DNA from 4 places in the Virgibacillus sp. Bac332 genome. Region 3 is predicted to be linked to each of the others. Evidence: predicted binding sites of a transcription regulator. Region 3 holds the regulator's gene; each other region holds the start of a gene.
The links. Region 3 encodes LexA, which represses DNA repair genes until DNA is damaged. Its sites were predicted from a motif close to CGAACATATGTTCG; they were not measured.
Positions count from the first base shown of each region.

Region 1: uvrB (excinuclease ABC subunit UvrB) is a predicted target of LexA. The motif match lies at 2,846-2,859, and genes of this name have one in related genera.
Region 2: D9782_RS06095 (WYL domain-containing protein) is a predicted target of LexA. The motif match lies at 1,683-1,696, and genes of this name have one in related genera.
Region 4: recA (recombinase RecA) is a predicted target of LexA. The motif match lies at 2,759-2,772, and genes of this name have one in related genera.

Region 1 covers NZ_CP033046.1:4,311,841-4,317,778, reverse strand. Annotated here, with positions in the region: gene D9782_RS21185 (alkaline phosphatase family protein) at 1-287, shown strand, start outside; gene D9782_RS21180 (YkoP family protein) at 388-936, shown strand; gene D9782_RS21175 (MGDG synthase family glycosyltransferase) at 978-2,096, shown strand; gene D9782_RS21170 (hypothetical protein) at 2,407-2,601, shown strand; gene uvrB (excinuclease ABC subunit UvrB) at 2,929-4,914, shown strand; gene uvrA (excinuclease ABC subunit UvrA) at 4,920-5,938, shown strand, end outside.
Region 2 covers NZ_CP033046.1:1,265,353-1,271,290, reverse strand. Annotated here, with positions in the region: gene D9782_RS06110 (Ger(x)C family spore germination protein) at 1-237, opposite strand, end outside; gene D9782_RS06105 (DUF421 domain-containing protein) at 414-1,100, shown strand; gene D9782_RS06100 (YolD-like family protein) at 1,103-1,420, opposite strand; gene D9782_RS06095 (WYL domain-containing protein) at 1,420-1,635, opposite strand; gene D9782_RS06090 (hypothetical protein) at 2,057-2,314, shown strand; gene D9782_RS23940 (thiol-disulfide oxidoreductase DCC family protein) at 2,314-2,697, shown strand; tRNA gene D9782_RS06080 (tRNA-Thr) at 3,096-3,168, opposite strand; tRNA gene D9782_RS06075 (tRNA-Asn) at 3,175-3,249, opposite strand; rRNA gene rrf (5S ribosomal RNA) at 3,362-3,477, opposite strand; rRNA gene D9782_RS06065 (23S ribosomal RNA) at 3,619-5,938, opposite strand, start outside.
Region 3 covers NZ_CP033046.1:3,262,587-3,268,524, reverse strand. Annotated here, with positions in the region: gene D9782_RS15635 (undecaprenyl-diphosphatase) at 516-1,115, opposite strand; gene D9782_RS15630 (CBO0543 family protein) at 1,358-1,921, shown strand; gene D9782_RS15625 (hypothetical protein) at 2,011-2,304, opposite strand; gene D9782_RS15620 (hypothetical protein) at 2,400-2,585, opposite strand; gene D9782_RS15615 (polysaccharide deacetylase family protein) at 2,768-2,959, opposite strand; gene lexA (transcriptional repressor LexA) at 3,122-3,745, opposite strand; gene D9782_RS15605 (YneB family resolvase-like protein) at 4,028-4,666, shown strand; gene D9782_RS15600 (DUF896 domain-containing protein) at 4,784-5,020, shown strand; gene tkt (transketolase) at 5,127-5,938, shown strand, end outside.
Region 4 covers NZ_CP033046.1:3,402,450-3,408,387, reverse strand. Annotated here, with positions in the region: gene D9782_RS16290 (helix-turn-helix domain-containing protein) at 1-768, shown strand, start outside; gene pgsA (CDP-diacylglycerol--glycerol-3-phosphate 3-phosphatidyltransferase) at 842-1,420, shown strand; gene D9782_RS16280 (competence/damage-inducible protein A) at 1,417-2,664, shown strand; gene recA (recombinase RecA) at 2,840-3,877, shown strand; gene rny (ribonuclease Y) at 4,341-5,903, shown strand.

The DNA.
Region 1 (5,938 bases), 1.0 Mb from region 3:
AAAATCATATCGTTTATAATGATTTTCCAGATGCATTAGCTCGATTGCATGGGGCTTTATATTCTCATCCTGGACAATTCCTTGTTGTAAATGCAAAACCAGGATGTGAATTTAAAGCTCAGTCTACTCCTTTTCACTTAAGCGGAGCTGCTCATGGATCCTTACATAAGCAGGAGTCAATTGTCCCCTTAATAATAGCTGGGACGAATGAACAGCCCATTACACCGCGGATAATAGATCTAAAGGAATTTATATTTAGGGTTATTCAAGAACAATTAAATGAATAAAATACCAATTCGTTCTGTAGATTTCACCAAAAAATTCCGTTTATAATATTTCTTTATAGCTACAAAATAAGTAGGAGAAATTTTATGGAGTGGAAAGAATATGACAATGAGAAGCTATCTATTAGGTGTCTGGGACAGTATTGATCCAATTTATTTTGCTTGTTCCCGATTATCCTATATATCAGATAATAATCAGCGTAGAACGATGCTTCGGGTTCGGCTCACTAGATATAAAGGTGGAAAAGTCGTGCTCGAAGATGGAACAGTTCTACGAAAAAATGACTTATTACTAAAGATTCACCTTCACAATGTAAAACTAATAAAGGAATTAAATGCATTTCCTAATGATATTAAACGTGCAGTATTTATTTATCACAGTATTAAACAAGCCATGCCAAACTTAGCAATGTATGTTCATGCACACCCAAAAGCAGCGGATATAAAGGCAGTTATAGGAATCACAAGTTTGTATCGAGGAGCAGAACGATTGGGGTTTGAAAAAAGCGCATTAAAAAATAGATTTTATCGTTACTTTAAAAGGATAACTTTAATGCCAATTAATATGTTGACAACAAAAAAAGATGCTGAGCCTGTTTATCTATTCATGTCAAAAAACAAGATAATGGATAAATACTATCTTGAGGGTTAACACAATATTGTTTTTTTGAAATTAAGGACGGGGCTAAAAACATGGATAAACCTAAACAATCAGATGCGTTATTTCTACCTTTTCTGCAAATGCCAAGTGGCCATCATCATGTTGCAGATACGCTCATAACGGATTTATTACATTATAATAATAACAAGCGAACGAACAAAGTTGAATTATTATCTTATAGTTATGGGAGTTTAGAAAAGATAGTAACCTCAACGTATATTAGCTGGATAAAACGATTTCCAGGCGTATATGATCGACTATATACATTACTTGCCTGTAGAAATATGTCGAAAAGGAAAAGGCACCGCCATTATGAATTACTATTCCGCCCTTTTTTAAACAAACTTGTGAAAGAGGAAAATCCAGAAATTGTCTTTTTAACCCATGCCCTGCCTTCGAGTATCGTAAGTGTCCTAAAACAAGAAAATAAGCTACAAGCAGTTACGGTTAATGCGTATACAGATTTTTTTGTGAATCGATTATGGGGGATAAAAGGTATTGATTATCATTTCGTACCTACCGCCTCTGTAAAGAAATTCTTACTTAAATTAGGTGTGAAAGCAGAGCGTATATTTATCACTGGGATACCCGTTCATCCTGTATTTCGAGAGGAATTTTCTTTAAAGGAGAAAAAACAAGCATTACTCATTACAGGCGGAAGTTTAGGGAGTTGTGGTATGGATGAACTATTATCAGATAAGCATTTGCCGAAAAAGATGCATCTCTATGTACTTTGTGGAACGAACGAACAATTGTATCAAACGTTAAGCAAGCAAAATAATTCAAATATTACACCTATCCCTTATATCGAATCTAAAGCGCAGATGAACAAATTGTATAATGAGGTTGACGCTGTTTTAACAAAGCCAGGCGGTGTAACAATTAGTGAATGCTTGATGAAACGGAAGCCAATTTTTGTTTATCATGCTTTACCAGGTCAGGAACAAATCAATTTGCAGGAGCTCATACAGCTTGGATTGGTAAATCCTATCGACTTAAATAAAGAACCATTGGAGGAACAAATAAATCAATTTTTTCTGGATACGCAAAAGAAAAATCGGTATACAGAAAATGTAAATCGATATCATCAAAATTTATCGACGCAATCAATTGGAGCACTTATTCAACAAGTGATGAATCAAAGTCAATAGCCAAATAAAGGCTGTTGACTTTTTTATAAGTTAAGAAAGTATAAAATCAGTGCAATGACTGCGTTAAGCGAAGTAGTTATTTTGAAATGTTTGATGTATATTGGCAATGCTCCGACTAATTACTTCGCTTTCCGTGGGCACGGCCTCAACTAACTTTGCAAAGAAGAACACGTTGCAAAGTGGATTTTCGGCTCGCGCAATTCCCGCAGGAGTCTACGTAATTAGTCTCTGCTATGAGAAGGTGCAACAATTCTTGTCATAAGTAATAGGTTGACTTTTTTTACAATGGGTAAAGTGAAAATCGCTATCCGTGAGTATAAAAGCAGCTGTGTTACTTCATGCTAGCGTTGTAGAGCCTGATAATAGCGAAGGCCGGCCACTTCAACTCCTGTGGGAAATGTTTGACCTAAAGATCCACTTTTTTGAGCGGGTTTTGCTAAAAAAGTTAGCTGAAGGACAAACCCCACGGAAAGGGAAGTGGGCAGCCGGAGTGGTGGTCAAGTAGTAGCTATTATTCCATAATAGCTACTAGAGGAAGCGTAAATCTGAGCATGTAGTGATAAGGACTGAGCGAATTTTGCTCAGTTTTTTTAATAGTCTTGGAATTTATAAAATTTTACCATGAGGAGGAAGAAGTATCTCTATTACGAAAACATAGCAGCAAGATGGCAATTGATTTAATCTTATCCAACTTGGTTCTAAATTGGCAAATAAGGGTATGCTAGAAACAAATGGAAAAACAAAAAAGTCGAATATTTGTTCGTTTTTGTGTTAAAATGTCTAGCAAATGTGATAAAATAATTGTAGTCATAGATGATCGGAGGAAGTTCTAGTGAAAAATACGTTTGATCTTGTATCAAAGTACGAACCACGTGGTGATCAGCCTAAAGCAATTAAGGAGATTGTTGAGAGAGTGAAGGCTGGCCAACGTCATCAAACATTATTGGGGGCGACAGGTACGGGGAAAACATTTACCGTGTCAAATGTAGTACAAGAAATTAATCGTCCCACATTAGTAATTGCACATAATAAAACGTTAGCTGGACAACTATATAGTGAATTTAAAGAGTTCTTTCCAAATAATGCAGTTGAATATTTTGTTAGCTATTATGATTATTATCAACCAGAAGCTTATGTTCCTTCTACAGATACATTTATTGAAAAAGATGCAAGTATTAATGATGAAATTGATAAGCTTCGACACTCAGCGACATCTGCTCTTTTTGAACGAAATGATGTTTTAATCGTTGCTAGTGTTTCATGTATTTATGGTTTAGGTTCTCCAGAAGAATATGAGAGTCAGGTGCTTTCCATTCGAGTAGGAATGGAAAAAGATCGTGATCAGCTGCTACGTGAACTTGTTGACATTCAATATGCAAGGAATGATATAAATTTTCAGCGTGGTACATTTCGAGTGCGCGGCGATTCTGTCGAGGTCATACCTGCATCGAAGGAAGAGCACTGTATTCGTGTTGAATTCTTTGGAGATGAAATTGACCGGATTCGGGAAGTTGATGCATTGACTGGAGAAATTATCGGTGATCGAGAGCATATTGCTATATTTCCGGCTTCTCACTTCGTAACAAGAGAAGAAAAAATGAAGCTTGCGATCAAAAATATCGAACAGGAGTTAGCAGAACGTTTAGAGGAATTACGAGAGCAGGATAAGCTCTTAGAAGCACAGCGATTAGAGCAACGTACTCGATATGATTTGGAAATGATGAATGAAATGGGATTTTGCTCTGGAATTGAGAATTATTCTAGACATCTAACGCTTCGAGAAAGCGGAGCAACTCCGTATACGTTGCTTGATTTCTTTCCCGATGACTTTCTAGTAGTAGTTGATGAATCACATGTTACATTGCCGCAGATTAGAGGAATGTACAACGGAGACCAAGCCAGAAAACAAGTACTGGTTGATCATGGATTTCGTTTACCTTCAGCGTTGGATAACCGCCCATTAAAGTTTACAGAATTTGAGAAAGCTACTAATCAGTTGGTCTATGTATCTGCTACCCCAGGACCTTATGAAGAGGAACATTCACCTGATATGACAGAACAGATCATTAGGCCGACTGGATTATTAGATCCAAAAGTAGATGTTCGACCGATAGATGGTCAGATTGATGATTTAATTGGAGAAATCAATAAACGAACAAGTAAAAATGAGCGTGTCCTCGTAACAACGTTGACGAAAAAAATGTCGGAGGATCTTACAGATTATTTGAAGGAACTGGGAATCAAGGTTGCTTATCTACATTCGGAAATCAAAACGTTGGAACGAATTGAAGTAATTAGAGATTTAAGAGTTGGGAAATATGATGTTCTTGTCGGTATAAACTTATTACGTGAGGGTCTTGATATACCGGAAGTATCCTTAGTCACTATTTTAGATGCAGATAAGGAAGGGTTCTTACGTTCGGAACGATCATTAATTCAAACGATGGGACGGGCTGCACGTAATGAAAATGGCATGGTTATTATGTATGCCGATAAAATAACGAAATCGATGCAAATTGCCATAGATGAAACAAATCGCAGACGTGAAAAACAGATGGCATATAATAAAGAGCATAATATTATACCTAAGACCATTAAGAAGGATGTCCGAGAAGTAATTCGTGCCACGGTTGTTGCAGAGGACCACCAACCTAAATATGATGGAAAAGCGAAAAGTATTAGCAAGTTAGCATCAGAGGATAAAGAGCAAGTCATTGAGCAGATGGAAAAAGAAATGAAGGACGCTGCGAAAGCACTGGATTTCGAAAAAGCAGCTGAACTTCGTGATATTATACTTGAACTTAAAGCAGGAAGGTGAAATTAATGCCAAGTAAATCAATTAAAATTCAGGGTGCCAGAGCACATAATTTGAAAAATGTGGATGTAGAAATTCCCAAAAATAAATTGGTTGTTTTGACAGGATTATCTGGTTCTGGTAAGTCCTCTTTAGCTTTTGATACGATCTATGCAGAAGGTCAACGACGATATGTAGAATCTCTTTCTGCCTACGCAAGACAATTTCTTGGACAAATGGATAAGCCTGATGTTGATGCAATTGACGGATTGTCACCCGCTATATCCATTGATCAAAAAACTACAAGTAAAAATCCGAGGTCTACAGTTGGTACAGTAACAGAAATATATGACTATTTACGGTTATTATATGCACGTATTGGTCATCCTACTTGTCCTAAGCATGGCGTTGAAATATCTTCACAAACGGTCCAACAAATGGTAGATCGAATTATGGAATATCCAGAACGGACGAAAATGCAACTACTTGCACCTGTCGTATCTGGAAGGAAGGGTGAACACGTTAAGGTATTTGAAAGGTTGAAGCAGGAAGGATATGTTCGCATTCGTGTTGACAAAGAAATGCGTGAAGTTACGGAAGAGATTAAATTAGAAAAAAACAAGAAGCATTCGATCGAAGTAGTTGTTGATCGAGTTGTGGTAAAAGCTGGTATAGAAGGACGTTTAAGTGATTCAATAGAAACGGCCCTCTCTTTAGGGGAAGGTAAGCTTATTGTTGATATCATTGGTGATAAAGAATTGACCTTCAGTGAAAACCATGCATGTCCTATTTGTGGTTTTTCCATCGATGAATTAGAGCCGAGATTATTTTCTTTCAATAGCCCTTTTGGAGCCTGTTCTACCTGTGATGGCTTAGGGACAAAATTGGAAGTAGATATGGATTTAGTTATTCCTGACTGGGAAAAGTCATTAAACGAACACGCAATTGCGCCGTGGGAGCCAATCAGTTCACAATATTATCCACAGCTTTTAAAGAGTGTCTGTGAACACTTTGAGATTGATATGGATAAGCCTGTGAACGATATCCC
Region 2 (5,938 bases), 2.0 Mb from region 3:
ATTTTTATATGCTTTTTGCTCACCACTACCTCCCTGTAAAGGAGACCCTAATCCAGAGGGGACAACCATTTGGTTGGTAAGCATTAGTTCAAACGTACCATCTTCTTTTTTTTCAACTAGATCAATCGCTGAACCAACGGTAAAGCCTCGATTCTCAATCTCCACGCGGTCCCAGCATCCCGTTAAAAACAAGCACATACTCAAGCTAATAAAAATATAGAGATAATATTTCTTCATTTGCTTCCCTTCCAATTGTCAATCGCCAAATAGTGATGTATCGAACTGTCGATGATGGTACCTATAATTTTCTCTTATTTGTTTATACTGCAACCTTTTAATTATCCTAATTCATACATTTTAATTCCAATGTTTGGAACAATACTAAAAACACCTTTTGTTTATGGAGGCTTATTATGTCCACTATCGAATTAGTACTAAGGTTAGCTGTTTCCTTTACTATCTTACTTGCATTAACAAGAATTATGGGAAGAAAAGAAATTTCTAAGCTTACCTTCTTTAACTTTGTCTCTGCTATTTCAATCGGTACATTAGCTGCTTCATTTGCAGTTGACCCTACACTCAGTCTATTCCATGGAATATTATCATTACTATGCTGGAGTGCTTTTACCATATTTCTTGGTTTTTTAGATATAAAATCACAACGCGTTCGTTACGTTATTGAAGGGGAACCAATTATTCTTATTCGAAAAGGAGAAATTGTGGAGGATGAGCTTCGGAAAAGTAGATTAGATATTGACGATTTAAACCTTTTATTGAGGAAGAAAAACGTTTTCGCTGTCTCGGATGTCGAATATGCAATATTTGAAACAGATGGCAGTCTATCCGTCATGAAGAAAGAGGCGAAACAATCGTTAACCAAAAAAGATATGAACATTCCTCCAGCCACGAATAGCATTCCACCTACCTCAACGACTGTAATTGCTGACGGAAAGATTAATACAAATAACTTAATTGCCTTAAACCTAAATAAGCATTGGTTAGAAAAGCAACTTCAATTAAGGGGAGTACCTTCCATATCGGATGTCTTTTATGCTGAAATTCAACAAAATGGCGCACTATATATTGCTAGTAAAAAGTAAATTTAATCAATCCAGGCATCAATAATACTTTCTATAGGTAAATATTGGCCTGCCACTTTTATATACCTGTTCTGTCTATCAATACTGACTACTTTCCCTTTAGCTTTATAAAAATCGTGATTCAAAAAATACTTTAAATCGATGGTTAGCTCATTTTTCACTGCCATTTGCAGCTTCAAGTTAATTTCCTCTTGTTTTTGTTCATCTATAATAGGTTTTTGTTTGCGCTCTTGTTCTTGCCATGTTTGCTTCAATAACTCTATATGCTCCGGCATCATCATTGCGGTCCATTTAATACTTCCTCGATCATTTACACTCATTACGCACCCACTCGCTTTCTAACTAATCCTGCTGAAAGAATATTCTTTAGCGTAAATGTTCTCACCTTTTTCCGATAGAAGCAATAAGCCAAAATACTCTTTTCGCGTATTTCTAGAACACGGATATAACGCTCAGTTACATTATTATTGCTATCCAAATAAATAATAATTATTTTTTGCTTACTTTTGACAGAACGATTCAGCAATCCTTTCATAATAAGGTCACCACCAAGAACGTTTGTTCTTATTATATCATAAAAAACGAACATATATACGTATTATTTAGTGACAATTTATCCCAGAATGATGGAAAATAGAAAAAGATTGGTAATTAAAAAAACTAGAGAAGTAGGAGCATAAGACAAGGAGAAATATAAGGATTACGCTGGAAATTCTGGTTTTCTGAACAGTTCCTTAGCGTATGTTTTCGCTTTTCATTGGTACAATCCCTATTATCCGTTGAACCATTTACTATATAGAATTCATCAGAAACATAAATTTTAGATTAATAAGAACAACTCCGATGGAACAGCGTTGTATTATATTCTAAATATAGGTGCCTTTAGCATGAATTAGTTTGAAGGTTTGAAGCACTTAATATTGAATTCTCCATTATTACTGACATTAGGAGCTTATTTGGCTATATTCACACAGTTATTCTTTCCTTTTTTTGTGTTCAATAAATATACTCGCTTATTTAAGCTTACTTGGCTCAATCCTGTTTCATCTAAGTATTATTGTTTTTATGGGTCTAGTTCATTTGGTGCTATTATGATTGTTTTAGACTTGCAATTTATGAGTGATAGAGAATATAGCCATCGCTTTAAGTATATTAAAGATAAAGTTACTAATTTGAAATATATAGGTATTCAAAGAGAGGAGAAGGAAATTTAATGGTGATTCTAGTTTATGATGGAGAATGCAACTTTTGTAGTAACTTTATTAAATTTCTTTTAAAAATAAACAAGAACAAATCGCTAAGGATTACAAGTTTTAATAGCAAATGGTACAATGATTTTAAAATGGAAAACCAAATTAGAGATAACGTGGATAGCATAATATTAATTAATTCTAATAAAATGTATATATACTCAGATGCAATTCTCCACGTAATAGCTCAAGCAAATAAATTATTTTTTCCGATACTTATATTAAAAATAGTACCAAAACCGATAAGAAACTTTTTCTATAAATTAGTTGCTAAATATAGGAAGAGAATAAGTAAACAAATTAAATGTACTTTACCAACTCAAAGTGAAAGAAAATATTTTCTTTAAAGAAAGGATGTCTACATGAGTCGTAAAATAATTATTTTAATTATTATACTGTCTTTGAATATCATTCGGTACTTTTTCGAATACCTCGATGACACTTCAAATATATATTATGGAATAATGTTACTTTTAAATATAATGGCTATTTGCTTTGTTATATTCTCTAAAAACAAAGATATAGCTTAAAATTCTATATAATCAGATTAAAATGGTAAATTATTTAGAATGATACAAGAATAACCCAAAATAGTTCCGAAGCGTATTTTTTGTGCTTTTCGTTGGTACAATCCCTATCAAAAATAAATATCATTCGTATCAAATTCGTATCAAAAATAAGAACACCACTAATAAAAAAGTGGTGTTCTTTTATTTAAACCCTTGCATCTCAAGGTTTATAGGAAAGCTTCCAAGCGGACTTGAACCGCTGACCCCCACCTTACCATGGTGGTGCTCTACCGACTGAGCTATGGAAGCATAAAATGGCTCCACAGGTAGGATTCGAACCTACGACCGATCGGTTAACAGCCGATAGCTCTACCACTGAGCTACTGTGGAATAGGATAGATCAATAATTAAGCTAGGTACACAGTATTACCTTTTATCATACCATAAAAAATATACATGTAAATATAGTAATAGTATTACTTATAAATAAGTATAAAAAAATGCCTGGCGGCGTCCTACTCTTGCAGGGGCAAAGCCCCAACTACCATCGGCGCTGGAGAGCTTAACTTCTGTGTTCGGCATGGGAACAGGTGTGACCTCTCCGCCATTGCTACCAGACATTTCTTAATTCGATAAATCAACATCTGCTCGGAACCATTCCTTGCTTGATGCTTTCTCATATCTATAGGCGGATACATTACTTATTCATTTGTACCCTAAAAACTAAATAAGAGATCATTCAACGACAACCAAAAGAAGTTAGTTAAGTCCTCGATCGATTAGTATCCGTCAGCTCCACGTGTCACCACGCTTCCACCTCGAACCTATCAACCTCATCATCTCTGAGGGATCTTACTCACTTGAAGTGATGGGAAGTCTCATCTTGAGGGGGGCTTCATGCTTAGATGCTTTCAGCACTTATCCCTGCCACACGTAGCTACCCAGCTATGCTCCTGGCGGAACAACTGGCACACCAGCGGTGTGTCCATCCCGGTCCTCTCGTACTAAGGACAGCTCCTCTCAAACTTCCAACGCCCACGACGGATAGGGACCGAACTGTCTCACGACGTTCTGAACCCAGCTCGCGTACCGCTTTAATGGGCGAACAGCCCAACCCTTGGGACCGACTACAGCCCCAGGATGCGATGAGCCGACATCGAGGTGCCAAACCTCCCCGTCGATGTGAACTCTTGGGGGAGATAAGCCTGTTATCCCCGGGGTAGCTTTTATCCGTTGAGCGATGGCCCTTCCATGCGGAACCACCGGATCACTAAGCCCGACTTTCGTCCCTGCTCGACTTGTAGGTCTCGCAGTCAAGCTCCCTTCTGCCTTTACACTCTGCGAATGATTTCCAACCATTCTGAGGGAACCTTTGGGCGCCTCCGTTACCTTTTGGGAGGCGACCGCCCCAGTCAAACTGCCCGCCTGACACTGTCTCCGAACCGGATCACGGTCCTGGGTTAGAAGGTTCGTACAGCCAGGGTGGTATCCCACGGATGCCTCCACGTAAGCTAGCGCTCACGCTTCGATGGCTCCCACCTATCCTGTACAAGCTGTACCAACATTCAATATCAGGCTACAGTAAAGCTCCACGGGGTCTTTCCGTCCTGTCGCGGGTAATGTGCATCTTCACACATAGTATAATTTCACCGGGTCTCTCGTTGAGACAGTGCCCAAGTCGTTGCACCTTTCGTGCGGGTCGGAACTTACCCGACAAGGAATTTCGCTACCTTAGGACCGTTATAGTTACGGCCGCCGTTTACTGGGGCTTCGGTTCTACGCTTCGCACAAAAGTGCTAACGCTTCCCCTTAACCTTCCAGCACCGGGCAGGTGTCAGCCCCTATACTTCGCCTTTCGGCTTCGCAGAGACCTGTGTTTTTGCTAAACAGTCGCTTGGGCCTATTCACTGCGGCTCCTCGGCAGAGGAGCACCCCTTCTCCCGAAGTTACGGGGTCATTTTGCCGAGTTCCTTAACGAGAGTTCTCCCGCTCACCTTAGGATTCTCTCCTCGCCTACCTGTGTCGGTTTGCGGTACGGGCACCTATGAACTCACTAGAGGCTTTTCTTGGCAGTGTGAAATCAGGAACTTCGGTACTCTATTTCCCTCCCCGTTACAGCTTGAAATCGTCGAACGGATTTGCCTATTCGACTTCCTCACTGCTTGGGCGCACACATCCATCGGTGCGCTTTCCTTATCCTTCTGCGTCCCCCCATCGTTCAAACGCTCATGAGGTGGTACAGGAATATCTACCTGTTGTCCATCGCCTACGCCTTTCGGCCTCGGCTTAGGTCCCGACTAACCCTGAGAGGACGAGCCTTCCTCAGGAAACCTTAGGCATTCGGTGAAAGAGATTCTCACTCTTTTTTCGCTACTCATACCGGCATTCTCACTTCTAAGCGCTCCACCAGTCCTCACGGTCTGACTTCACAGCACTTAGAACGCTCTCCTACCATTGTTCGTAAGAACAATCCGCAGCTTCGGTGATACGTTTAGCCCCGGTACATTTTCGGCGCAGAGTCACTCGACCAGTGAGCTATTACGCACTCTTTAAATGGTGGCTGCTTCTAAGCCAACATCCTGGTTGTCTAAGCAACTCCACATCCTTTTCCACTTAACGTATACTTTGGGACCTTAGCTGGCGGTCTGGGCTGTTTCCCTTTCGACTATGAACCTTATCACCCATAGTCTGACTCCCAAGGCAAAGTAGCTGGCATTCGGAGTTTGACTGAATTCGGTAACCCGGTGAGGGCCCCTAGTCCAATCAGTGCTCTACCTCCAGTACTCGTTCCTTGAGGCTAGCCCTAAAGCTATTTCGGAGAGAACCAGCTATCTCCGTGTTCGATTGGCATTTCACCCCTACCCACACCTCATCCCCGCATTTTTCAACATACGTGGGTTCGGGCCTCCAGTCAGTGTTACCTGACCTTCACCCTGGACATGGGTAGATCACACGGTTTCGGGTCTACGACCGCATACTATGTCGCCCTATTCAGACTCGCTTTCGCTACGGCTCCGTGTCTTCCACTTAACCTTGCATACGATCGTAACTCGCCGGTCCATTCTACAAAAGGTACGCC
Region 3 (5,938 bases):
GTAAGGAAAATCGGCTTTTTAAGTCTATAGATGTAAAAATTACTAGATTCTATCATCTGGTAATAGGGATAAAGCTCAAACTTTTTCTATACCAGCCTGTGTTATTAATGAATACCCTTATCTTAGGGGATTTGCAAACTCCATAATTTCTCGGTTAACTAGCAATAGATCTATTTAGTTATTCTGATAATATGTACCAAACTTCTTAGAAGGTGAAACTTCAATCAGTGGGGGGGACTTTCTTTTCACTACTGAGTTGTTAGTACCACAAGGATATAACTTAAAAAATTTTGCGTTTAATGGAAGTGGATCCATCGATTACCAATATTTTTCACTTTATTGCTTGAAGTGGGGGTCTTGCTGCCAGTTATATGAAGAATAAACAGTAATGAAAAACAGAAGCTTGTAACTCTGACACAATAAAGAGAGTAAGCTTCTGTTTCTTATATTTCTATGTATAAATTAAAAACGTTAAGAAAGAGGAGTATCGCTTATTTTTATTATCCTTTTATATGTTAATGCTCTTTAGATTTCATTTTTGCTGGCAGTATTAATCGCTCTCCTTTTTCGTAAATAACTAACAATTTCCTTATAATAGTAAGCTTCGGTACTATTTGATACACAAGTATTGCAACTAGAATACTAATTATGGCTCCTACAAAGACATCTGCTGGATAATGTACACCTACCCAAATTCGTGATAGTCCTAAAATCAAGGCTAACATCATCCAAAACACCTTCGCTTGCTTTTTGAAAAGCCAGAAAGTCATACAAAAAGAAAAGAAGAATATCGTATGATCACTTGGAAAAGAATTATCTACCGTATGTTCTACAAGCTTATGGACATTAGCAAGTTCAGCAAAAGGTTGATGATTAGAATGGAATTTCCCTACAAATTTTCCGACTATTTCTGCTAACACAAACGTAATGGAGCCGCAAATAATCATAAGCTGATTGTTTTTTTGTCTTCTAAACCAGAAAATGACGATGCCTAGAACTAAAAAAAATATCATATATTCAGCAATGAACGTCATAATTGGATTTAGTATGGAAAACTCCTTACCTAGATTATTCACCATTCGAAACAAGTCAATATTCATTTGATTAAGATTCATAAAACTTTCCTCCTTAGGGTTCTGAGGAAAGTATAGTTATTTTATTTACAATATGGTATTTATTTTCCTTACATCATTCTTACAATCTTGCAAGAATAGAGTCGACGAATTGAAAAGGGGATTTGAAGAGAGCTTATTTACTTTATATATTACTATGAGCATTTTTTAATTAATCAAGTTCATTTGACTATACATAAATGGTAATAAATTACACAAGCTATGTTTATAACGGAGGGATAATAGTGACAGTTAACGAAGGATTACAACAAACAGAAAATGCTTATAATCAATTAGTTGAAGTGAATCGCTTAATGGTAGATGCTGTATTTAACGCATTTTTGTTTTCATGGCAATGGTGGCTAGGTATTGGATTATTTATCATACCTTGGCTCATTTGGTTCTTGTTTAGGAATAAGAAAAGTACAGGGCGGCTTTTAATCGGGGGATTTATCACCATCATTCTTTCATTGTTAATTGACCTTATTGCTTTATCATATGGTTTATGGTCTTATCCTATGAAATTCTCTCCAATATCACCTTTATTATTTCTTCCATATCACTTGGCAATGGCTCCCGTTGCAGTCATGTTTGTTCTACAAATTAAGCCAAACTGGAATCCGTTATTAAAAGGTAGTATTTTTGCTGCAATCGCCGCATTTGGAGGAATGAATTTATTTAATGCAATTGATTTTTATAATCCAAAGGGTTGGTCAACATTCTATGACTTTTTTATCTACTTATTTTTAATTATGATAGCGTATCTTTTTTATAATATGGATAGCTATAAAAAAATAACCGATAAATAATATAAGGATTCAAATTGAGTTTATGAAATATGTATTGTAGAGTTAGTCAAAGATTTAGCGATGAAATCAAGAAGAAAGTCTTCTTAATTTCATCGCTTATTTAACTTTGGCCTGATAAAGTCATCTACATTTTTCATTTTTCGTTTCTCTCGATTTGTTAATTTATCTAGTCTACTAACCGCCTCTTCAAATTCTTCATTGGATATTTGCTTAGAAGCTAATAGTGTACATAGCATAGCATAGGCGATCGGTTTGGTGTCGACATGCACATTTACATCGACATCTGAATTACCGCTATGTTTAACAGCGGATTTATTTGTAATGTGTTGATCTGGAAAACCGTCGTCATATGGTTTTAACGAAAATAGATTAGGTCTCTCCATTAAAAATCACTCACCTTTTAAAGGATAAGTGGGATACATAAGAATATATCCCACTATATTTTTTCTTTTTCTTCTTCTTTCTCCTTGAATCAGCATCAGAGCTGACATCTACATAGGATTCCCACTATTAGAGATTTTTGCAAAGGTACATTTCGATTCCTCGATTTTAGATCGTTGTCATTATCATTTATAATAACGTCACCACCGAAGTCATCGCCGTTTGCGTCTGTCACACCTGCTACATCATCATTTCTTCCACCACATCTACTATTTTTCCACATATTATTTCCTTCTTTTCATTGATATAATGCTAATATATTCAATGTTCATATATTTGAGATGGCTTGTGTCTTATGATAAACGTTTTATTTTGTCTGATAGCCAATTAAATGCGGTAACAATCATGTTTATGAAGGAAAAAATATGCCTTCTACTCAGAAGGCTATGTATAATAGTCTTGATTTTATGGATAAAAGAGCAATGGATTAAACTGATTAGTACTACCATAGAGGAGTAATTCAAAGACCGTTACCATTTGGTAATTCAATCTTTGAAAATAAGCCAATATGTCCTCTAATGATTCAACTGTTTGACTACGATTTCCACCAGAGTCATCCAGTAAAATAATATCCCCAGGTGTCACATTTGACTTCACATGATTGGCAATTTTTTAGCCCCTGGTCTTCTCCGGTCTTAGGGCGATTCGTGAAATCACCTCGTTTCTGGGTGCAGGAGCTAGACATGGCTCACGCCCATCTTTATCCACATAGACAAATTTTATTTCCTAGACTATAAAAAAACTGCCAATTGGCAGTTTTTAATGGATGTTTCTATATAGACCGATAACCTTACCTAGAATCGTTACGTTATCGTAAATAAGTGGTTCCATTGTTGAATTTTCAGGCTGTAAACGAATATGATCCTTTTCTTTAAAGAAACGTTTAACCGTTGCCTCATTTTCATCTGTCATCGCTACAACGATATCACTGTTGATAGCAGTGTTCTGTTGCTTTACTATTACCATGTCTCCATCCAAAATACCGGCTTCTATCATACTTTCACCTTCAATGACAAGTACAAATAAGTTATCATCTGGACTCGCACTATTGGATGGCAATGGAATAAATTCCTCAATATTCTCTACTGCTGTTATTGGAAGACCGGCAGTAACTTTTCCAATGACTGGTGCATAGCGCGCTTCATTTCTAGGTATATTATTATCTTGAGAAAGATCTAATACCTCTATAGCTCTAGGCTTAGTAGGATCTCTGCGAATAAAACCCTTACTTTCTAGCCTGGAAAGATGACCATGAACAGTTGAACTAGATGCTAGTCCAACGGCTTCGGCAATTTCACGTACAGAAGGTGGGTATCCTTTTTTTGTTACTTCATCTTTAATGTAGTCAAGTATCATTTGCTGCCTTTTCGATAGTTTAGTCATGTATTGATCACCTCGCACATAGGATTAATTATAACTAGTTTACCATCGGGTTGTTGGAAATGCAAACGTTCGTTCGAAAAACACCTTGACAAGATCGTATGTTCGTGTAATACTTAAAACAACAAGCGAACAAAAGTTCCTATACTGATAAGGAGGCCTGTTTCAATGTTCCAAAAAATAACAAAAACAGACGCATTCTACCTCATTGCTTTTGCACTAACGCTCGGATTCTTATATTATTCTATTATCACTAGTTAATTATTTTCATAGGGAGATAGTATGTTGAGGGCAATTATTTATTGCAGAGTTAGTACAGATAAGGAAACACAGGAAACGTCACTTGCAAGACAAAAGCATGAATTAATGGAATTAGCAACAAACAATCATTTAACGGTTAGTTGTTGCATCCAAGAACAAGAGAGTGGCTATAAGATTGATAGAGATGGCATTTTTCAGTTGCTTGATCTGTTTTCTGATGGAGAGGCAGACTGTTTACTCATTCAGGACGAAACTCGTCTAGGTAGAGGTAATACAAAAATAGCGCTGTTCCATCAACTACATAAATTAAACATACCCATCTATACTTCTTACCATGATGGTAAGTTAGAACTATCTGAAGCAGATTCCATGGTTCTTCAAATTGTTGGCATTGTGGAAGAATATCAGCGAAAAATACATAATGCTAAAATAAAAAGAGGTATTCAAAGAGCTATTAAAAACGGCTATAATCCTAGTAACAATTTATCCAATCAAGATAAGGCACCTGGTCGTGAGCGAAAGACTTTTCCTATTGAAGAAGTGGTACGTCTGCGGGAAAACAATCTGACATTCGAAGAGATTGCCACTACATTAAATGGATTAGGTTATTCCGTTTCGAAGGCTACGGTCCATAGAAGGTATCAGGAATTTCAAAATACTTGAATATATGATATGGTAGAGGTAAGATAAAAAGGCAAGAACACTAATTATGTTCTTGCCTTTTCTATTTTCGTACAACTACAATTTCAAAACTTTCTATATGAAACTGGAGGTTATTAGATGCTATCTAAAGATAAAATAGAACGTATAAATGTATTAGCAAAAAAAGCAAAAGAAGAAGGTCTATCTGCAGTTGAAAAGAAGGAGCAAGAAAAGTTACGTCAAGAGTACTTGCAAAACGTTCGAAGCTCATTTAAAAATCAATTTAAATCGATGACAGTTGTTGACCCAAATGGCAATGATGTAACACCACAAAAGGTAAAGGACATGCAAAATCAAGAAAAAGATAAAGAGTAAGTGTCATGGTACTTGACACACACATTGTTTTGCTTGTGGCAAACTATGTTTCGTTATAGAATAAAAAGAGTATACAAAAGCTTGGAATAGTGGAAGGAGTAATCTTATGTCGAATATGGAACAACAATCAATTAATACCATTCGTACGTTATCCATTGATGCCATTGAACATGCAAATTCTGGACATCCAGGATTACCAATGGGAGCTGCACCGATGGCATATACATTATGGACTGACTTTATGAATCATAATCCTAAACATTCAACATGGTTTAATCGTGATCGCTTTGTACTATCGGCAGGGCATGGGTCAATGCTGCTTTATAGTTTACTACATTTATCAGGATACAATGTAACCATTGAGGACTTGAAATCATTCCGTCAATGGGGTTCTAAGACACCTGGACATCCAGAAGTTCATCATACAGATGGTGTAGAAGCCACCACAGGACCGCTCGGACAAGGTATCGCTATGTCTGTTGGAATGGCAATGGCAGAAGCTCATCTTGCTGCAAAATTTAATACGGAAGATATAAATATTGTCGACCATTATACGTATGCCATTGTAAGTGATGGAGACTTAATGGAAGGAATTTCACACGAAGCCGCTTCACTTGCTGGTCATTTAGGCTTAGGTAAACTAATTGCTTTATACGATTCGAATGATATATCACTTGATGGTGATCTAAATCGTTCATTCTCTGACAACACAGAACAACGCTTCAAGGCTTATGGATGGCAAGTGTTAACTGTTGAGGATGGCAATGATGTAAACGCAATTCGAAATGCTATTAAAGCTGCGCAAACGAATAGTGAGCAACCTACACTAATTGAGATAAAAACAGTAATTGGATATGGGTCACCCAACAAATCAGCATCTGCTGCTTCCCATGGGGCTCCTCTCGGCACAGATGAAGT
Region 4 (5,938 bases), 140 kb from region 3:
GGAAAATTCTATGCAAGAGCATTTATTAAGGAATATGCAAATGCAGTAGGACTTGATCCGGATGAATTGATGGAAGAATTTAAAGAAGAAGTACCGAAAACGGAAGAACCTGATGGAGAGCAGCTAAGTAGGATTCAACGGACTCGTAAGGAGACGAATGCCGAAAAGACTCCTTCAAGCTTTTCGATCTTCCCTACGATCATCGTCGTGTTACTAATTATTGGTATTATCGTAGTTGCCTTGATCTTTATTAATCAAAATATGTCGGGAAATGCTAATAATGAAGAAGTGAAAGAAGACGATAGTGTTGTGATTAATGATGATAAACGTTCAAAACAACCAGCAGAAGAAGATACAAAGAGTGATGAAGAAAATAAAACTGATGAAAGTGATGAAGCTCAGAACGATAAAAATGATGAATCAGAAGCAGCTTTTTCTGTCATAGAGAAAGGTGAAGGAAGTACTCCGGAATCGATTGTTGCCTTCAATTATTCTGGTGAGGAAGTGGAGGCAACTCTTGAAGCTGAAGGGGATACATGGCTTGGTGTTAAAACGGAAGATGGGGAAACGTTCTTTGAAGAGGCTATGTTTAATGAGGAAAAATCACCTTTAGAACTGAAGCTTACAGGGAAAGATCGTGTGTTCTTCAAAATCGGTAATGCATCTGTACTTACGATTACCATTAATGGAGTGGAAATGGAATATCCAGTTGACCCACAAACCGTAAGACAAAATATATGGATAGAATTAAATCAAGAAGCTGAATAACTGATAAGCCCTTCCTTTCAACTTGTTGGGAAGGGTTTTAATTTATAGATGCTTACACGAGGAGGATGTATAAATGAATGTACCAAATAAAATAACGTTATCTCGAATACTTTTAATACCAGTTTTTATTATTTTAATGAGTGTGCCATTTGATTGGGGATCGTGGGACATTGGTGAAGCTCAATTACCTCTGACTCATTTTGTTGCTGGATTATTATTTATTGTCGCCGCCGCTACTGATTGGATTGACGGCCACTATGCAAGAAAATACAATTTGGTAACAAATTTAGGTAAGTTTTTAGATCCGCTTGCAGATAAGTTACTTGTTTCAGCAGCATTAATCATACTGGTAGAAATGGGGGTAGCTCCAGCATGGGTAGTTATCATTATTATCAGTAGAGAATTTGCAGTCACAGGTCTTAGACTTGTTGCTGCTGGTGAAGGAATTGTTTTAGCAGCTGGGAGTATGGGTAAATTGAAAACGGCAACGCAGATGATTGCTATAGCAGTATTACTACTGCATAATTTTCCGTTTGCCTATATAGGATTTCCATTTGGACAATGGATGCTGTATATTAGCCTGTTCTTTACTATTTTATCTGGGGTTGATTATTTCATGAAAAACTGGCATGTAATGAGGGATTCAAAATGACCAAAAAAGTGAAAGCTGAGATTATTGCTGTAGGAACAGAATTACTGCTCGGTCAGATTGCAAATACGAATGCGCAATGGCTATCGCAGCAACTTGCTCAGTATGGAGTTAACATATATAACCATGTTGTCGTCGGTGATAATCTACGCCGCGTCGAAGAGGCATTTAGACAAGCACATCTGCGATCCGATATTATTTTAGTAACTGGTGGGTTAGGGCCAACAGAAGATGACTTAACAAGAGAGGCTTTTCAAGCATTATCGAATTTATCGATGGTGGAACACAAGCCTTCCATGGATAAAATACAAGCATATTTTCATAAGCAAGACGTTGAGATGACCCCGAATAATCGAAAGCAGGCTCGTGTTTTTGAAACAGCAGATGTTTGGAAAAACAGTGTAGGGATGGCTCCAGGGATGATGGTAACATTTGAAGGTCGGAAATGGATATTTTTACCTGGTGTTCCCAGGGAAATGAAATCACTTGCTATCGAGCATGTATTCCCAACGATTCAGCAAATGGTTAGTCAGCATGAAATCATAAAATCTGTCGTATTAAAATTTATAGGAATAGGTGAGTCCAAGCTAGAACATGAACTGCGGGACATGATTCAAGCCCAGACAAATCCGACTATTGCACCGTTAGCCCAGGATGATGGGATCGTGATTCGGTTAACAGCTAATGGAGAATCAGAGCAACAAGTAGATGAATTACTAGATAAAACCAAATCAAAAATTTTAAATTTAGTAGGTCACTATTTTTATGGAGTCAATCAAGCCACGCTAGAAGGGGAAATTGTAGAACTGCTAAGGAAAGATAGCAAACAACTAGCAACTGCTGAAAGTCTAACAGGAGGACTATTCTCCGGAAAGCTTTCATCTGTTCCTGGTGTTTCTGACGTGTTTCGTGGAGGCATTGTTTCATATAATAACGAGGTAAAACAAAATGTTTTAGGCGTACCACCTCAGGTGATTGAGGAATATGGTGCTATTAGTAAGGAATGTGCTTTAGCAATGGCAAAAAACGCAGCAACGAAACTCAATGCATCCATCGGTATTGGGTTTACTGGAGTTGCTGGACCTTCAGAAACAGAAGGAAAGTCTGTTGGTACAGTATATATTGCTATATATGATCAAGCTGGACATACGATAAGAGAGAAATGTCAATTTCAAGGAGATCGAGATACGATAAGAAGAAGAACTGTTCAGAAAGGTTTAGAGCTTTTGTACAATCATTTAAAATGATAAAGTTAGCAGAATAATTGAATGGATAATTACATAGTTACGCGGAAATCTATTCTATAATTCTTTTTCCTTTTGTTATTCCCCTCTAAAAAAGGGAACGTTTATTCGTTTTTTGCTTGGCAAAAGGTCGAAAACCATGTATGATGTAAGTAGATTATTAAAGGAGGACGACGCTTTGAGTGATAGAAAACAAGCTTTAGATATGGCGTTAAGACAAATAGAGAAACAATTCGGTAAAGGTTCCATTATGAAACTTGGAGAACAAGCTGAACAAAAAATTGCTACCATACCGAGTGGTTCACTAGCATTAGATGTTGCCTTAGGTATTGGAGGTTATCCGAGAGGGAGAGTAGTTGAAATTTATGGTCCAGAATCCTCTGGTAAAACAACTGTAGCTTTGCATGCTATTGCCGAAGCACAGCGTCAAGGTGGACAAGCTGCGTTTATCGATGCAGAACACGCATTAGACCCTACTTATGCCCGTGCTTTAGGAGTGAATATTGAAGAATTACTCCTTTCACAGCCTGATACAGGAGAGCAAGCATTAGAAATCGCCGAAGCGTTAGTTCGTAGTGGTGCCGTTGATATTATTGTAGTCGATTCTGTTGCAGCGTTAGTTCCTAAAGCCGAAATAGAAGGTGAAATGGGAGACTCTCATGTTGGTCTTCAGGCTCGTTTAATGTCACAGGCTTTAAGGAAGCTTTCTGGTGCAATTAATAAATCAAAAACAACAGCCATTTTTATTAACCAAATCCGTGAAAAGGTCGGCGTCATGTTTGGTAATCCTGAAACAACACCTGGTGGAAGAGCACTTAAATTCTACTCCTCTGTTAGATTAGAAGTACGTCGTGCAGAGTCATTAAAACAAGGCAATGATATGGTAGGAAATAAGGCAAGAATTAAGGTAGTGAAAAATAAAGTAGCACCGCCATTTAAACAAGCCGAAGTAGATATTATGTATGGAGAAGGTATATCCAAAGAAGGAGAAATATTGGATATTGGATCAGATTTGGATATTGTCCTTAAGAGCGGTGCTTGGTATTCTTATAATGAAGAAAGACTTGGTCAAGGTCGAGAGAATGCGAAGCAGTTCCTAAAAGAAAATACGAATGTGATGACGGAAATTCATGAGGCTATTCGCAGTCATTATAATCTTGATGATCAGCCAAAGGAAGAAGTAGAAGAAGCCGGTCAGGAAAGTTTAGATGTCTAGTCAATAATTAAAAAGTCTGGGATAAAAGTAAATAAGAAACAATCAAAACGAGCTATAATTAGTTAAAGTTGATTATAGTTCGTTTTTTTGATTAGAATTAATAATTTAGCACCTAAAATAAGCGAGACTCCCGCGGAAACGGATATATTTCAGGTTGCGATGATTATATTCCCATAGTGATAAAATAATTGTTTGTATTTTGAGTGAGAAGTTATGTTTGTCTAAAGCACTTATTAACAAAAATATTACTATCTCTTAACTAAAGTAAGTATATTTCCATTATTTACACAAGTAATCGCGACAACTTGTGACGTTTCCTTGACATTCGCATTCTACACAATTAAAATTAATACTGTATAGATTTATCATTTCAATGATATATTTTATTGTTTTCACGCATTGAAAATGCTACATGCCGACAATAATTTAATTGTACAACTTTATAGCAATAGGAGGTGAAATCATGGACAGTCTTTTACTCATCTCCATTTTGCTTGGAATCCTAATCGTCGGTATTGTTGTTGGTTATCTGATTCGTAAATCTATTGCTGAAGCTAAAATTTCTAGTGCTGAAACATTAGCTAAACAAATCGTTGATGAGGCACATCGGAATGCAGATGCCTCCAAAAAAGAGGCGCTTCTTGAAGCGAAGGATGAAAATCATAAACTTCGCCAACAGACCGAAGATGAACTTCGTGAACGACGTAACGAAGTACAAAAGCAAGAAAATCGTCTGATGCAAAAAGAAGAAAATCTGGACAGAAAAAGTGAAACACTAGACAAGCGTGAGCTTATGTTAGAGAGGAAAGAACAGTCGTTAACAGAAAAACAACAACAAATTGAAGAAATGGAAAGCAAAGTGGAAGCTACATTACAAGAGCAGCAAACCGAGCTTGAACGCATTTCAGGATATACAACAGACCAGGCTAGACAAATTATTCTTGAAAGAATCGAACAAGAAGTTGCGCATGAATCAGCATTATTAATAAAAGAGGCTGAGAATCGCGCAAAAGAAGAAGCAGATAAAAAAGCCAAAAGCATCCTATCGTTAGCTTTACAACGCTGTGCTGCTGACCACGTTGCTGAAACAACCGTCTCAGTTGTTAACCTTCCTAATGATGAAATGAAAGGACGAATTATTGGTCGTGAAGGGCGGAATATTCGTACGCTAGAAACGCTGACAGGTATTGATTTAATTATTGATGATACTCCAGAAGCAGTAATTTTATCTGGATTTGATCCGATTAGAAGAGAAACAGCTCGCCTCGCTTTAGAAAAACTCGTACAAGATGGAAGAATACATCCAGCACGAATAGAGGAAATGGTAGATAAGGCGAGACGCGACGTAGATGAATATATACGTGAGATTGGTGAAGAAACAACGTTTGAAGTAGGTGTACATGGCTTACATCCAGACTTAATAAAGATTCTTGGTAGATTAAAATATCGTACAAGCTATGGACAAAATGTATTGAAGCATTCAACTGAGGTTGCATACCTTTCTGGATTGCTTGCTGCTGAACTAGGTGAAGATGAAACATTGGCAAGAAGAGCGGGACTACTCCATGATATTGGTAAAGCAATAGATCATGAAGTGGAAGGAAGTCACGTCGAAATTGGTAAAGAACTTGCAATGAAATATAAGGAACATGAGGTTGTCATTAATTCGATAGCTTCTCACCATGGCGATGAAGAGCCTACTTCCATTATCTCAGTATTGGTTGCTGCAGCGGACGCACTATCTGCAGCAAGACCTGGTGCTAGAAGTGAAACGTTGGAAAATTATATTAAGCGATTAGAGAAATTAGAAGAAATTTCTGAATCGTTCACTGGAGTGGAAAAATCATTTGCTATTCAGGCGGGAAGAGAAATTCGCATTATGGTAAAGCCTGATGAAATCGATGATGTAGAATCCGTTCGAATCGCACGGGACATCCGCAAGCGAATTGAAGGAGAACTTGATTACCCAGGTCATATTAAAGTAACGGTAATCAGGGAAACGAGAGCTGTTGAATATGCAAAATAAAAAGTGGTCATAGACCGCTTTTTATTTTGCGTATT